DNA from 4 places in the Serratia sp. D1N4 genome. Region 1 is predicted to be linked to each of the others. Evidence: predicted binding sites of a transcription regulator. Region 1 holds the regulator's gene; each other region holds the start of a gene.

Region 1 (3,144 bases):
AAAATGCCACGTACCGCCAATGAAATGTATCACCTGCGTGATGCCGCGCCGATCAAGAAAAGCGAGTTGGAAACCGGCGATCTGGTGTTCTTTCGCATCAATAACCGTGGTACTGCCGATCACGTTGGCGTTTATCTTGGTAACGGCAAGTTTATCCAGTCCCCGCGTACTGGCGAAGAAATCCGCGTCAGCCAGTTAGATAATGACTACTGGCAGAACCACTACATCGGCGCACGCCGTGTCGTCACGCCAAAAACTATCCGTTGATTTATTGCGGCTGAGACATAGCCTCAGCCGCCCTTTCCTGCCGATGCTTTAATCAATCAGCCGCTTAACATGCTTTAAACCTTTTTTTCACCCGGAAAGTTGTTAAGATTATTGTCCATAAAAAACACACAACAATTCTGTTTTCCTCCTTCAACCACCGGGTTGGAGGTTGTCGGAATAATAGTGCTGTATATAAAAAGGAGAAAGCAATGTCGTTTGAATTACCTGCATTACCGTATGAAAAAAACGCTCTCGAACCGCACATTTCTGCAGAAACCCTGGAATACCACTATGGTAAGCACCATAACACCTACGTGGTTAACCTGAACAACCTGGTGAAAGGCAGCGAGTTCGAAGGCAAAACCCTGGAAGAGATTGTCAAAACGTCTACCGGCGGCGTGTTTAACAACGCAGCACAGGTGTGGAACCACACCTTCTACTGGCATTGCCTGTCACCACAGGGTGGCGGCGAGCCAACGGGCGCAGTAGCCGCTGCGATCACCAAATCCTTCGGTTCTTTTGCTGCTTTTAAAGAGCAATTCACCGATGCCGCCGTGAAAAACTTCGGCGCGGGTTGGACCTGGCTGGTGAAAAAGGCGGATGGTACGCTGGCGATCGTTAGCACCTCAAACGCGGCAACCCCGCTGACCGGTGAAGACAAACCGCTGCTGACCGTTGACGTGTGGGAACATGCCTATTACATCGACTACCGCAATGCGCGTCCGAAATACCTGGAGAACTTCTGGGCATTGGTGAACTGGGCGTTCGTGGAAAAGAATCTGGCGTAATCGCTGGAGGTTGATAGCAAGGCGCAGCATGCTGCGCCTTTATTATTTCTTGGTATGAATCAGTTCAATGCGGCGATAAAACCGAAAACAATAATCATTGCTAAAGCACAAGCGGTGGTAATCAATGACATCTTCAAATTGGTATCCATAACGACTCCCTATCAGATTGGCTTCACTAAGCATAAAATCCACACGATTAATGCGTCAAATCATTTTCACACAGTTCGTGACTAAAATCTTGTTATCATTTCCCAAGTTATAATGCCGAATAGATCTTCCACTTTGCGTCAATTTGGGACAAAATCCGCAGTTCACAACTGCGTACCGGCAAAATGCCCCTCCTGTTTAAGCGGCTTACGAACTCAGCACTAAAAACTCAGCTTCCGCTTCTCTGGGGAGAGATCTACGCAGGCAAACGATTAACATCATACTTACATGCCATAACATGTGGGTTCAGGAGTCATTCTTTACATGGCAACGATTAAAGATGTCGCCAAACGCGCTGGCGTTTCCACCACCACCGTTTCGCACGTCATCAATAAGACGCGTTTCGTCGCCGAAGAAACAAAAGAGGCCGTTCGGGCTGCGATCAAAGAACTGCACTACTCCCCGAGCGCGGTCGCACGTAGCCTGAAGGTTAACCATACCAAATCGATCGGTTTGCTGGCGACCTCAAGTGAAGCGCCCTACTTTGCTGAAGTGATCGAGGCGGTAGAGAACAGCTGCTATAGCAAAGGCTATACCCTGATCCTTTGTAACTCGCACAATAACCTCGACAAACAGCGTGCCTACCTGGCGATGCTGGCGCAAAAGCGTGTTGATGGCCTGCTGGTAATGTGCTCGGAATACCCGGATGAGTTACTGGGCATGCTGGAGGATTATCGCAATATCCCCATGGTGGTGATGGATTGGGGTGCTGCACGCGGTGATTTTACCGATACCATTATCGATAACGCCTTTGAAGGCGGCTATCTGGCTGGCCGCTATCTGCTGGAGCGTGGCCACCGTGATATCGGGGCGATCCCTGGGCAGTTATCACGCAACACCGGCGGCGGCCGCCATCGTGGTTTCCTGAAGGCGCTGCAAGAGGCCAATGTTGAGGTGCGAGAAGAGTGGATCGTCCAAGGGGATTTTGAACCCGATTCGGGTTACAAGGCCATGCACCAGATCCTGTCGCAGAAACAGCGCCCTACTGCGGTATTTTGCGGGGGCGATATTATGGCAATGGGGGCGATCTGTGCCGCCGACGAACTGGGGCTGCGCGTCCCGCAGGATATTTCGGTGATCGGTTACGATAACGTGCGTAATGCGCGCTATTTCACCCCGGCGCTAACCACCATCCACCAGCCGAAAGAACGCCTGGGGGAAATGGCTTTCACCATGCTGCTGGATCGCATTATCAGCAAGCGTGAAGAATCCCAGGTGATTGAAGTACATCCAAAACTGATCGAACGCCGTTCCGTGGCCGATGGCCCATTTATCGATTATCGCCGCTAATCTCTTCGCTCAACCACTCCTGGTTGAGCGTTTCACTATCTCCTAGATACTCCAGTAGCCAGGCCATCGCCGGTGACTGTGCGTTCTGCTGCCAGGTCAGGCAGCAGGCACTGGCGGGAAACGGCTCCTGCAATTGCAATGCCACCAGTTCACCGCTTTGCACCAATGGCAGTACGCGATGCGCTGGCACCATGCCAACACACAACCCGCTGCGCAGGCAATCTACAGCGGAAACCCAGTCGGGTACGGTAAGCCGCCGCTGATTATCCAATGACCAAGTCACTCGCTTAGGCAAGTTGCGCGACGTATCCTCCAGCAACAGAGAGGGATATGGCCGCAGCTGATCGTTGCGCAGCAAACCGGTCAGGCTGGCCAGCGGATGTGACGCGCTAACGACACACAACCAGTTCATAAAACCCATATCGCGAAAGGCAAAGCCACCGCCCACCGGCACCGCACGCGTGGCACCGATCGCCATCTCGGCCCGGCCATCCACCAGCGCGTCCCACACGCCGTTGAACACTTCCGGTTGCACCACCAGTTCCACATCGGGGAAGTGGCGATAAAAATCCAGGACCAGTTGGCGGCTGCG
Region 2 (3,144 bases), 1.4 Mb from region 1:
CGCTACCAAGTCCTGATGTTCCATCAATTTTTACGCTTCTTGCACTGATTATAGTTCCAGCCACTGTACGGTTAACCTCTCCTACAGAACCGACAGAATAACTATTCGGAGAGACGTTTGGTGCACATCCCATGAGTAGGAAAAGGGCGAAAAATGCTATTGTAGTTCTCATACTTTAATTTTTTACTGGGAACATGGGTTTAGAAATATCAACTGTTTCTAGCGCTTGCAAGAACTGAGTTATATTATTCTGCACCGCTCTATTAAGTGACTCTCTTCCCCTCACAACACCAACAATTGTATAACTCATAGGTACAGTACCAGTAGAGGATATGTCTTGAGTGTAGATAATACTACCATTCGAACGGCTAATCAGTTCATATCGGGCAATCGCCTTTGTAGTAACGGAAGCGCCAAAAGAGGGAACATCAATGGCAAGGATTTTTACTGAAAGGCTGATTTTTTTATCCGAGTTGTCGTTAAAAATAGCCATCCGGTTAAGTGACTCCTCTAATGAGCTTTTCCATAATGGCGGAATCTCTTCCATTCCAAGCTGAATATCACCTTTCTGCTCATCTGGCCTAGCAAGAGAAACTGTTATTGATTTAATTTCGGCATCAATTTTTTTATTACTTACACCTACATTAGGCACTGAGAAATTCATTGGAGGAACAGAAACGCATCCCGTTAAAATAAACGTTAGAAACAAGCAAGCAACTATATTAACTATTTTCATTTCTTTTATCCTGTCCTTGATACATAGAGAAATTAAAATTTATCATAAATATTTACAAAGAGAAATAATGTCTTGATGAAATGAAGTAGACACGGAAATGATGGGGGCTAAATGACGACAAGATGAGCAAGCCTGTTTTGTCACTGCGCTGCTTCAATTTTCTTGCAGGGCCCGGGGAGGATCCTATTTTTGTTGTATGGGTAGCCTAAGGAAATTCGTAATGTTCAGCGAGCGGCAAGCTGAACTCTCAATTAAATAGAGTACCCATAGCTTTCTTTTATCTCCCCTTCATTTGAGAAATTCTAATTTCAGCTGGTTTTTACCATTACTTTTTCTAATCCTATGTTTCGTTCTGAAAAGCCAAAACTCTCCTGCTTATCGATTGTTTGTTACATAACTTCGGATTTATACCGCTTTAATTGTGTCTTTTGTGCTTATAAGCGCAGTTTTCCAGTGAAAAACTCCGCACACTAGCGTGGCAATTTACTGGCCTTGAACGAAGTTGAGTATATTTTAACTTATGGTTAACGCGTTCGTTCAGTGATAAGTTCAAGGTCAAGGTATCGTTTGCGTCGTGCTGATTGTCAGCACGGCAATGTGTATTGAGCAGTCAGCGTGCGCCACGTAATCAGGCCCGTGAGACGTTCCACGAGCCACACCTGCCTTATTGCGTAGCAACACCCTGTCTTCGGCTTTTTGAGTGGAAAGAGGGAAAAGATGACAAAGCAAACCCCACTGTACGATCAGCACGTGGCGTGCGGTGCGCGCATGGTCGATTTTCATGGCTGGATGATGCCGCTGCATTACGGCTCTCAGCTTGATGAGCACCACAGGGTGCGCCAAGATGCGGGCATGTTTGATGTTTCCCACATGACCATTGTGGATCTGCACGGTGCCCGTACTCGCGAATTTCTGCGTTATCTGTTGGCGAATGATGTCGCCAAACTCACTCAATCGGGTAAAGCGCTGTATAGCGGCATGCTGAATGCGTCCGGCGGCGTGATTGACGATCTGATCGTTTACTTCTTCACCGAAGATTATTTCCGCCTGGTGGTGAACTCCGCCACGCGTGACAAAGACTTAGCCTGGATCGAACAACATGCGGCACCCTACGGCGTTGAACTGACGGTGCGTGACGATCTGGCGCTGATCGCGGTGCAAGGCCCGCAGGCCAAAGAGCGTGCCGCCACCTTATTTACTCCGCAGCAAAAGCAGGCCGTGGAAGGCATGAAGCCCTTCTTTGGCGTGCAAGCCGGGGATCTGTTTATCGCCACCACCGGTTACACCGGTGAAGCCGGTTATGAAATCGCCCTGCCAAAAGAGCGGGCGGTTGATTTCTGGCAGCAGTTGCTGGCCGCTGGCGTCAAGCCTGCCGGGCTAGGCGCGCGTGACACTCTACGTTTGGAAGCCGGTATGAACCTATACGGGCAGGAAATGGACGAGGGGATTTCACCGCTGGCCGCCAACATGGGCTGGACGATTGCCTGGGAGCCGCAGGATCGCCAGTTTATTGGCCGTGAGGCGTTGGAGCAGCAGCGTGAGCAGGGCACCGAACAACTGGTCGGTTTGATCATGACGGAAAAAGGCGTATTACGTAATGAGTTGCCGGTGCGTTTCACCGATGCAACGGGTCAGGTGCATGAAGGTGTGATTACCAGCGGCTCCTTCTCACCGACCTTGGGCTATAGTATTGCGTTGGCGCGTGTGCCTGCCGGTATTGGCGAGCAGGCGGTTGTACAGATCCGTAACCGGGAAATGCCAGTAAAAGTGACTAAACCTGGTTTTGTGCGCGCCGGTAAGTCCCTGATCAATTAGTTTCTATTTTTTCGAAGGAGTAGTAGGTCAATGAGCAATGTGCCATCAGAACTGAAATACGCCGCATCCCATGAGTGGGTGCGTGACGAAGGTAACGGCGAATACGTGGTAGGTATCACCGAGCACGCGCAGGAGCTGTTGGGCGATATGGTATTTGTCGATCTGCCGGAAGTGGGCACCACCGTTTCTGCCGGTGATGATTGTGCCGTAGCGGAGTCCGTGAAGGCCGCTTCGGATATTTATGCGCCAATCAGCGGTGAAGTCATTGCCGTCAATGGCGATCTGGAAGTCTCTCCAGAGTTGGTCAACAGCGAGCCGTATGGCGATGGTTGGCTGTTCCGCATCAAGGCTTCTGATGAAGCTGAGCTGGACGATCTGCTAGATGCAGATGCGTATCAAGCCTCCATCGAAGAGTAATCAGTTTAACGCCCCGCATGTGACTCCACAGCGGGGCGTTTTGCAGTTCAGGCGCTATCCCGTACCCCGCAAGCATTCAGGAATCTGTAGCAATGACCCAGACACTCAGCCAACTTGAACACAGCGAAGCGTTTATCGAACGCCACATCGGCCCTTCTGCAGAGCAACAGCAGCAG
Region 3 (3,144 bases), 2.0 Mb from region 1:
ATTCTTTGTCGGTCAGCGTCTGTGCCGGGGCGACGGTGATTGAGTCGCCGGTGTGGATGCCCATCGCGTCGATGTTTTCGATGGAACAGACAATAATGCAGTTGTCGTTCTTATCGCGCACCACTTCCATTTCATACTCTTTCCAACCGATCAGCGATTCATCAATCAGCAGCTCTTTGGTCGGCGACAGATCCAGACCGCGCTCGCAGATCTCTTCAAACTCTTCGCGGTTGTAAGCAATACCGCCACCGGTGCCGCCCATGGTGAACGACGGGCGGATAATGCACGGGAAGCCGACGTCTGCGGCCACCGCCAGCGCTTCTTCCATATTATGGGCGATGCCGGAGCGCGCGGTATCCAGGCCGATTTTCTTCATGGCGATGTCGAAACGGCGGCGATCTTCCGCTTTGTCGATGGCATCGGCCGTGGCACCAATCATGGTCACGCCGAACTCGGCCAGCACGCCCTGGCGCTCCAATTCCAGCGCACAGTTCAGCGCCGTCTGGCCACCCATGGTCGGCAGCACCGCATCCGGGCGCTCTTTTTCGATAATTTTGCGCACCACTTCCCAATGAATAGGCTCAATGTAGGTCGCATCGGCCATTTCCGGGTCGGTCATGATGGTTGCCGGGTTGGAGTTGACCAGAATAACGCGGTAACCCTCTTCACGCAGCGCCTTACACGCCTGGGCACCGGAGTAGTCGAACTCACACGCCTGGCCGATAACGATCGGGCCAGCGCCGAGGATCAGGATGCTTTTTATATCTGTACGTTTTGGCATGGCTGTTATGGCTCCTGATTATTTGGCGTTGGAACGGTAAGTCTCAATCAGTTCGATAAAGTGATCGAACAGCGGCGCTGCATCGTGCGGGCCTGGGCTGGCTTCCGGGTGCCCCTGGAAGCTGAACGCCGCTTTGTCGGTGCGATGGATCCCTTGCACCGTGTGGTCGAACAGGGATTTATGCGTGACGCGCAGCGTAGCGGGCAGATGATTTTCATCCACCGCAAAGCCGTGGTTCTGCGCGGTGATCATCACGGTGTTGTTATCCAGATCTTTGACCGGGTGGTTACCACCGTGATGGCCGAGCTTCATCTTCACGGTCTTCGCACCGCTGGCGAGCGCCAACAGTTGGTGGCCCAGGCAGATGCCGAATACCGGAATGTCGGTTTCCAGGAACTGTTTGATGGCGGTAATCGCATAATCGCACGGCTCCGGGTCACCCGGCCCGTTGGACAGGAAAATGCCGTCTGGATTCATTTTCAGCACGTCAGCGGCAGGAGTTTGCGCAGGCACCACCGTCAGGCGGCAGCCGCGATCCACCAGCATACGCAAGATGTTGCGCTTGGCGCCGTAGTCGTAGGCCACCACGTGGTAGGGCAGTTCGCTCGCTGTTTTAGCCTCTGGCAGATCGCCTTCCAAGGTCCAACTGCCCTGCTGCCAGGCGTAAGCTTCTTTGGTGGTGACTTCTTTCGCCAGATCCATGCCTTTCAGGCCAGGGAAGGCTTTGGCCTTTTGTAGCGCCAATTCAGCATTGGTGACATCACCGGCAATGATACAGCCGTTTTGTGCGCCCTTTTCGCGCAGCAGACGGGTCAATTTACGGGTATCGATATCGGCAATCGCCACGATGTTGTTGCGCTTGAGGTACTCGGCAAGACCTTCTTCGTTGCGATAGTTGCTGGCAATCAGTGGGAGGTCACGAATGACGAGGCCTTGAGCGTGAACAGCGGAGGATTCTTCGTCGGAAGCATTGGTGCCGACATTGCCGATATGAGGATAAGTAAGAGTAACGATCTGGCGGGAATAGGAAGGATCAGTGAGGATTTCTTGATAACCGGTCATCGACGTATTGAAGACCACTTCCCCCACTGCCGTACCTTCTGCCCCGATGGCCCGACCGTGGAATTGGGTTCCGTCTTCCAGAACCAATAGCGCTGACTTAATCAAAACACCCTCCAAGGAATAATCAATCATAATATTTGCATATTAATTCAGATTTCACCGCCTAAATCAATGCAAAAACCACCATCAAGGCTAATTTTTGGCAAATTGGGCGCATTTTAATGATGAGCATCTGACTTGTCTACTCAAAGCACCATTTTTTATCGTATTTTTGCTGTTCTCACGGTTTTATGGGCTTCACACCGATAAAAACATACGGAAACTCGGGCTAGTAAACGGTTGCGAGACACAATGACACAGAAAACCCATGATGACCGCTAAAACAGAGCCCCAATGAACAAACGAAGAGAAAAAAAGGAGATAAAGTAAAAGATAACTGATTTAAAAAGGCCATACATCATAGATATTGAACGTAAGCCCTATTTTTATGGTTAAAAAAAAGGACAATAAAATTATTGTCCGATTATCATAGCACTATGATCAATACAACCACATCACGATGGCATGCAAAACATTATAACTGCTCTAAACCAAGGACATCACGCATATCAAACAGCCCTTTTTGCTGCTTGGTGATCCAGGATGCCGCGCGCACCGCACCATTGGCAAAAGTCATGCGGCTAGATGCTTTATGCGTAATTTCTATCCGCTCGCCAATATCGGCAAACATGGCGGTGTGCTCGCCCACGATATCCCCGGCGCGAATGGTGGCAAAACCGATGCTCTTCGGATCGCGTTCACCGGTATAGCCAACGCGTTGGTAAACCGCGCACTCTTTCAAATCACGCCCCAACGCCCCGGCGATGGCTTCGCCCATTGCCAGCGCAGTGCCGGAAGGAGCATCCACTTTATGACGATGATGCGCTTCGACAATTTCAATATCGGTATAGTCGCCCATCACCTTGGCGGCTTTTTCTAACAGTTTGAGCATCACGTTGACACCAACGCTGAAGTTGGCCGCGAACACGATGCCGATATGTTGTGCAGCATCGCCGATCGCCGCTTTACCGACATCATCAAAACCGGTGGTGCCAATGACCATGCCTTTTTTATGTGCCACGCAGAACGCCAGATGTGCCAAGGTGCCTTCTGGGCGGGTGAAATCGATCAGAATATCGAAACCATTAGCCACACTATCCAGGCTGTCACTGACGGTGACACCCAGCGCACCAACACCAGCCAGTTCACCGGCATCGGTTCCCACCAGGCTTGAGCCTGGGCGCTCCAAAGCCGCCCCCAAC
Region 4 (3,144 bases), 1.0 Mb from region 1:
CACGCTTACCGATCACCAACGGACGGATACCGTTCGGATCGCGGAACGCAACCAGGCCGTGGCCGATAATCATCGCCACGCAGGCGTAAGCACCGCGCAGTTGCTGATGCATCGCCGCCACCGCGGTGAAAATGTTATCTGACTCCAGCGGATAATGTTGGAAACGGTCAAGCTCGGTAGCCAGCACGTTCAGCAGGATCTCGGAATCGGAGGTAGTGTTGACATGACGGCGGCCACTTTCAAACAGCTTTTGGCGCAGTTCATGGGCGTTGGTCAGGTTGCCGTTGTGAGCCAGAGTCAGGCCAAACGGCGAGTTGACATAAAAAGGTTGCGCCTCTGAAGCACTGGAGCTGCCTGCCGTCGGGTAACGCACATGGCCGATCCCCATATTGCCCTGCAAACGCTGCATATGGCGTGCTTCAAACACATCCTTCACCAGGCCGTTTGCCTTACGCAGACGGAACCCATTATGGGAATCAATGGTGACGATGCCTGCGGCATCCTGCCCACGGTGCTGAAGCACCATCAACGCATCATAAATCGACTGGTTTACCGGCATGAAACCGGCGATACCGACAATACCGCACATGTTGTCTTTTCCTCTAAGCCGCTACCGCCCCGGTAAGTGAGACGGTAAGAAACTCGACGTGCTCTGCAGATAGTCAAAAAACCATCTGATGATATAGCTGAACTGGGGGATAAGCTGTGACTGTTTCCAGTCCGCACTTTGCGACAGGGTGGTAAAGGTATCCAGGAAAAACAGTATCGCCGCCACGATCAGCACGCCGCGCAGTGCGCCGAAGCACACGCCCAACACCCGATCGGTGCCCGATAATCCGGTTTTTTCTACCAGTGAACCAATCACATAGTTAACGATAGCGCCTACAATCAGCGTCGCGATAAACAAAATGGCTATCGCGATGCCGTTCCGTACCAGTTCATCTTCAAAACGAGTGAAATAGGCTGCAAGGTAAGGGTAGAAATGGCTGGCAACAAAGAACGCACATCCCCATGTCACCAGTGACAAGGCTTCACGCACAAACCCTCGGATCAGGCTCACCAGAGCCGAAAATCCAATCAACGCTAAAATGACGTAATCAATCCAGACCATGACCATTCCAATAATGAATCGCCCCTTGCATCCCCTTTATCCTTCAGGCTGCATCAGCATTAACTGCCCTGATACTGCTCGAATGTTATCGGGTATGACCAATTCGCGGCGAATTCTAACAGAAAAAGAAAACGTTTGCGTAGGGGATTTCCCGCCACGTAACAAATAAAAAACGGCGATAAAAAATTTCTTAATCGCCGCGCCTACATAGGTTGTTTCGTCTCTGAAAAGCACAGTTTTACTGATGTTTCTCCAGCCCCCGCTCCCCGAAGAAGAGTGAGCTGGAGCAACTCAGCGTGCGCTGTAAGCCTTTACCTGCCCGCTCAAGCCACTGATACCATTCAGTGCAGGCAGTGACGCTTGCAGCTTCTGCTTCGACGCATCCGGGCCGACGAAAATCCGCGTAATCTCCCCCTGTACCGGCGTTGAAGGCACGGTGTAGGCTCGGTAGCCAGACAAACGCAGCGACGCGACGATCTCGTTAACCTTGGCGGCATTTTTCAGCGCCCCCAGTTGCACCACATAAGCCTGCCCTACCGGCGCTTTTTCTTCAGCCGCTGGTTTTGGTTCTGGCTTAGGTTCGGGTTTTGGCTCCGGCTTCACTTCCGGCTTAGGCTCAACCTTCGGCGGTGTTACCGGTTTTGGCTTCACTTCCAGCGGTTTGGTTTCTATCGGCTTGGGTTGTTGTACCGGTTTGGTTTCGATCGGCGGTGGTGCCACCAGCACAGGCTGCTGCTGTTCCTGCTGCTGCCCACGTTGATTCGCCGCCTGCCGGGTTGCGGCTTCGGTCGCGGCCTGCTGCTCGACCAACGCCCCCGCCCCTTCCGGCGGCTGGGCTGGCAACGGCTGATTCACCGGCGGTATCACGTCAGTTTCGTGGGCATCACCCGGTTTCGGCACCAGAGGAATGGCCGCAAACTCATCCTCATAATGCCTCTTTTTTCCGTCCAGCAACCCCGGCAGGATAATGACCCCCAGGGCAACCAGAATCACAGTGCCAACCAGTCGGTTCTGAAATTTACTTGCCACTCACACTCCCCGCCTCTCGTCTAGCGCCGCCATCACATGGGCAACGGTGTGGAACGATCCACAGACGATCACAATGTCTTGAATATCTGCATCCTGCATCGCCTGACGCCAGGCCGTTGGGACGTCGGCAAACTGCTGCGGCTCCGTTAAATACTGCGCCAGCAGCTCAACGCTGGCACCGCGTGGGCCTTCCAACGGGGCGCAGTACCAGGCATCCACCTGTTCGCTCAGGCAAGCCAGCGTACCGGCGATGTCTTTATCCGACAGCATACCCACCACGGCCCGCACCTTGCCGCCATTACGTGGCAATTTTGCCAGTTGCCCGGCCAGATAGCCCGCCGCATGCGGATTATGCGCAACATCCAGGATCAGCAGCGGATCCCGCTGCACAATCTGGAAACGCCCCGGCAATGCTGCCTGCTGCAACCCGGTAAAAATGGCTTTCTCATCAATCTCGAGTGCAGCATAGTGCAACGCCGCCAAGGCGGTGGCCGCATTCGCCAGCGGCACGTTCGGCATTGGCAAGTTGGTCAACCGGGTGCCACCCCCTTCCCATTGCCAACGTTCACCCTGCTCGCTGAAGTTCCAGGCATCGCCACGGCGATACAATGCGGCGCCCAAATTTTCGGCCACCTGCTGAATGCTGTGTGGCATATCCGGTTCGCCGACGATCGCCGGTTTGCCGCTGCGGAAAATCCCGGCTTTTTCGCGGCCAATGCTTTCGCGATCGCTACCCAGCCAGTCGGTGTGATCCAAAGCGATACTGGTCACTACCGCCACGCTCGGGTTGACGATATTGGTCGCATCCAAACGCCCGCCCAATCCGACTTCCAGGATCACCACGTCAAGCTTAGCCTGTTTGAACAGTTGCAACGCCGACAGCGTGCCGAATTCGAAGTACGTCAGGGAAGTTTCACCGCGCCCGGCTTCGATGGCCGCCAATGAACGGCTGTGCTCCGCTTCGCTCAGTTCCTCACCCTGAACGCGTACCCGTTCGGTGTAAC

What was found. Region 1 encodes PurR, which represses purine synthesis genes. Its sites were predicted from a motif close to CANGCAAACGTTTGCNTG; they were not measured.
Region 2: the regulator PurR is predicted to act here: its motif matches at 1,293-1,310, upstream of gcvT (glycine cleavage system aminomethyltransferase GcvT).
Region 3: the regulator PurR is predicted to act here: its motif matches at 2,172-2,189, upstream of carA (glutamine-hydrolyzing carbamoyl-phosphate synthase small subunit).
Region 4: the regulator PurR is predicted to act here: its motif matches at 1,236-1,253, upstream of cvpA (colicin V production protein).

Annotation. Positions count from the first base shown of each region.
Region 1 covers NZ_CM137274.1:2,806,208-2,809,351, forward strand. The annotation lists gene ACX1CU_RS12290 (C40 family peptidase) at 1-267, shown strand, start outside; gene sodB (superoxide dismutase [Fe]) at 477-1,055, shown strand; gene cydH (cytochrome bd-I oxidase subunit CydH) at 1,115-1,204, opposite strand; gene purR (HTH-type transcriptional repressor PurR) at 1,527-2,552, shown strand; gene punR (DNA-binding transcriptional activator PunR) at 2,533-3,144, opposite strand, start outside.
Region 2 covers NZ_CM137274.1:4,237,188-4,240,331, reverse strand. The annotation lists gene ACX1CU_RS19030 (outer membrane lipoprotein) at 1-172, opposite strand, end outside; gene ACX1CU_RS19025 (YajG family lipoprotein) at 176-736, opposite strand; gene gcvT (glycine cleavage system aminomethyltransferase GcvT) at 1,454-2,551, shown strand; gene gcvH (glycine cleavage system protein GcvH) at 2,582-2,968, shown strand; gene gcvP (aminomethyl-transferring glycine dehydrogenase) at 3,061-3,144, shown strand, end outside.
Region 3 covers NZ_CM137274.1:817,226-820,369, reverse strand. The annotation lists gene carB (carbamoyl-phosphate synthase large subunit) at 1-781, opposite strand, end outside; gene carA (glutamine-hydrolyzing carbamoyl-phosphate synthase small subunit) at 800-1,948, opposite strand; gene dapB (4-hydroxy-tetrahydrodipicolinate reductase) at 2,418-3,144, opposite strand, start outside.
Region 4 covers NZ_CM137274.1:1,783,310-1,786,453, reverse strand. The annotation lists gene purF (amidophosphoribosyltransferase) at 1-589, opposite strand, end outside; gene cvpA (colicin V production protein) at 611-1,111, opposite strand; gene dedD (cell division protein DedD) at 1,403-2,140, opposite strand; gene folC (bifunctional tetrahydrofolate synthase/dihydrofolate synthase) at 2,141-3,144, opposite strand, start outside.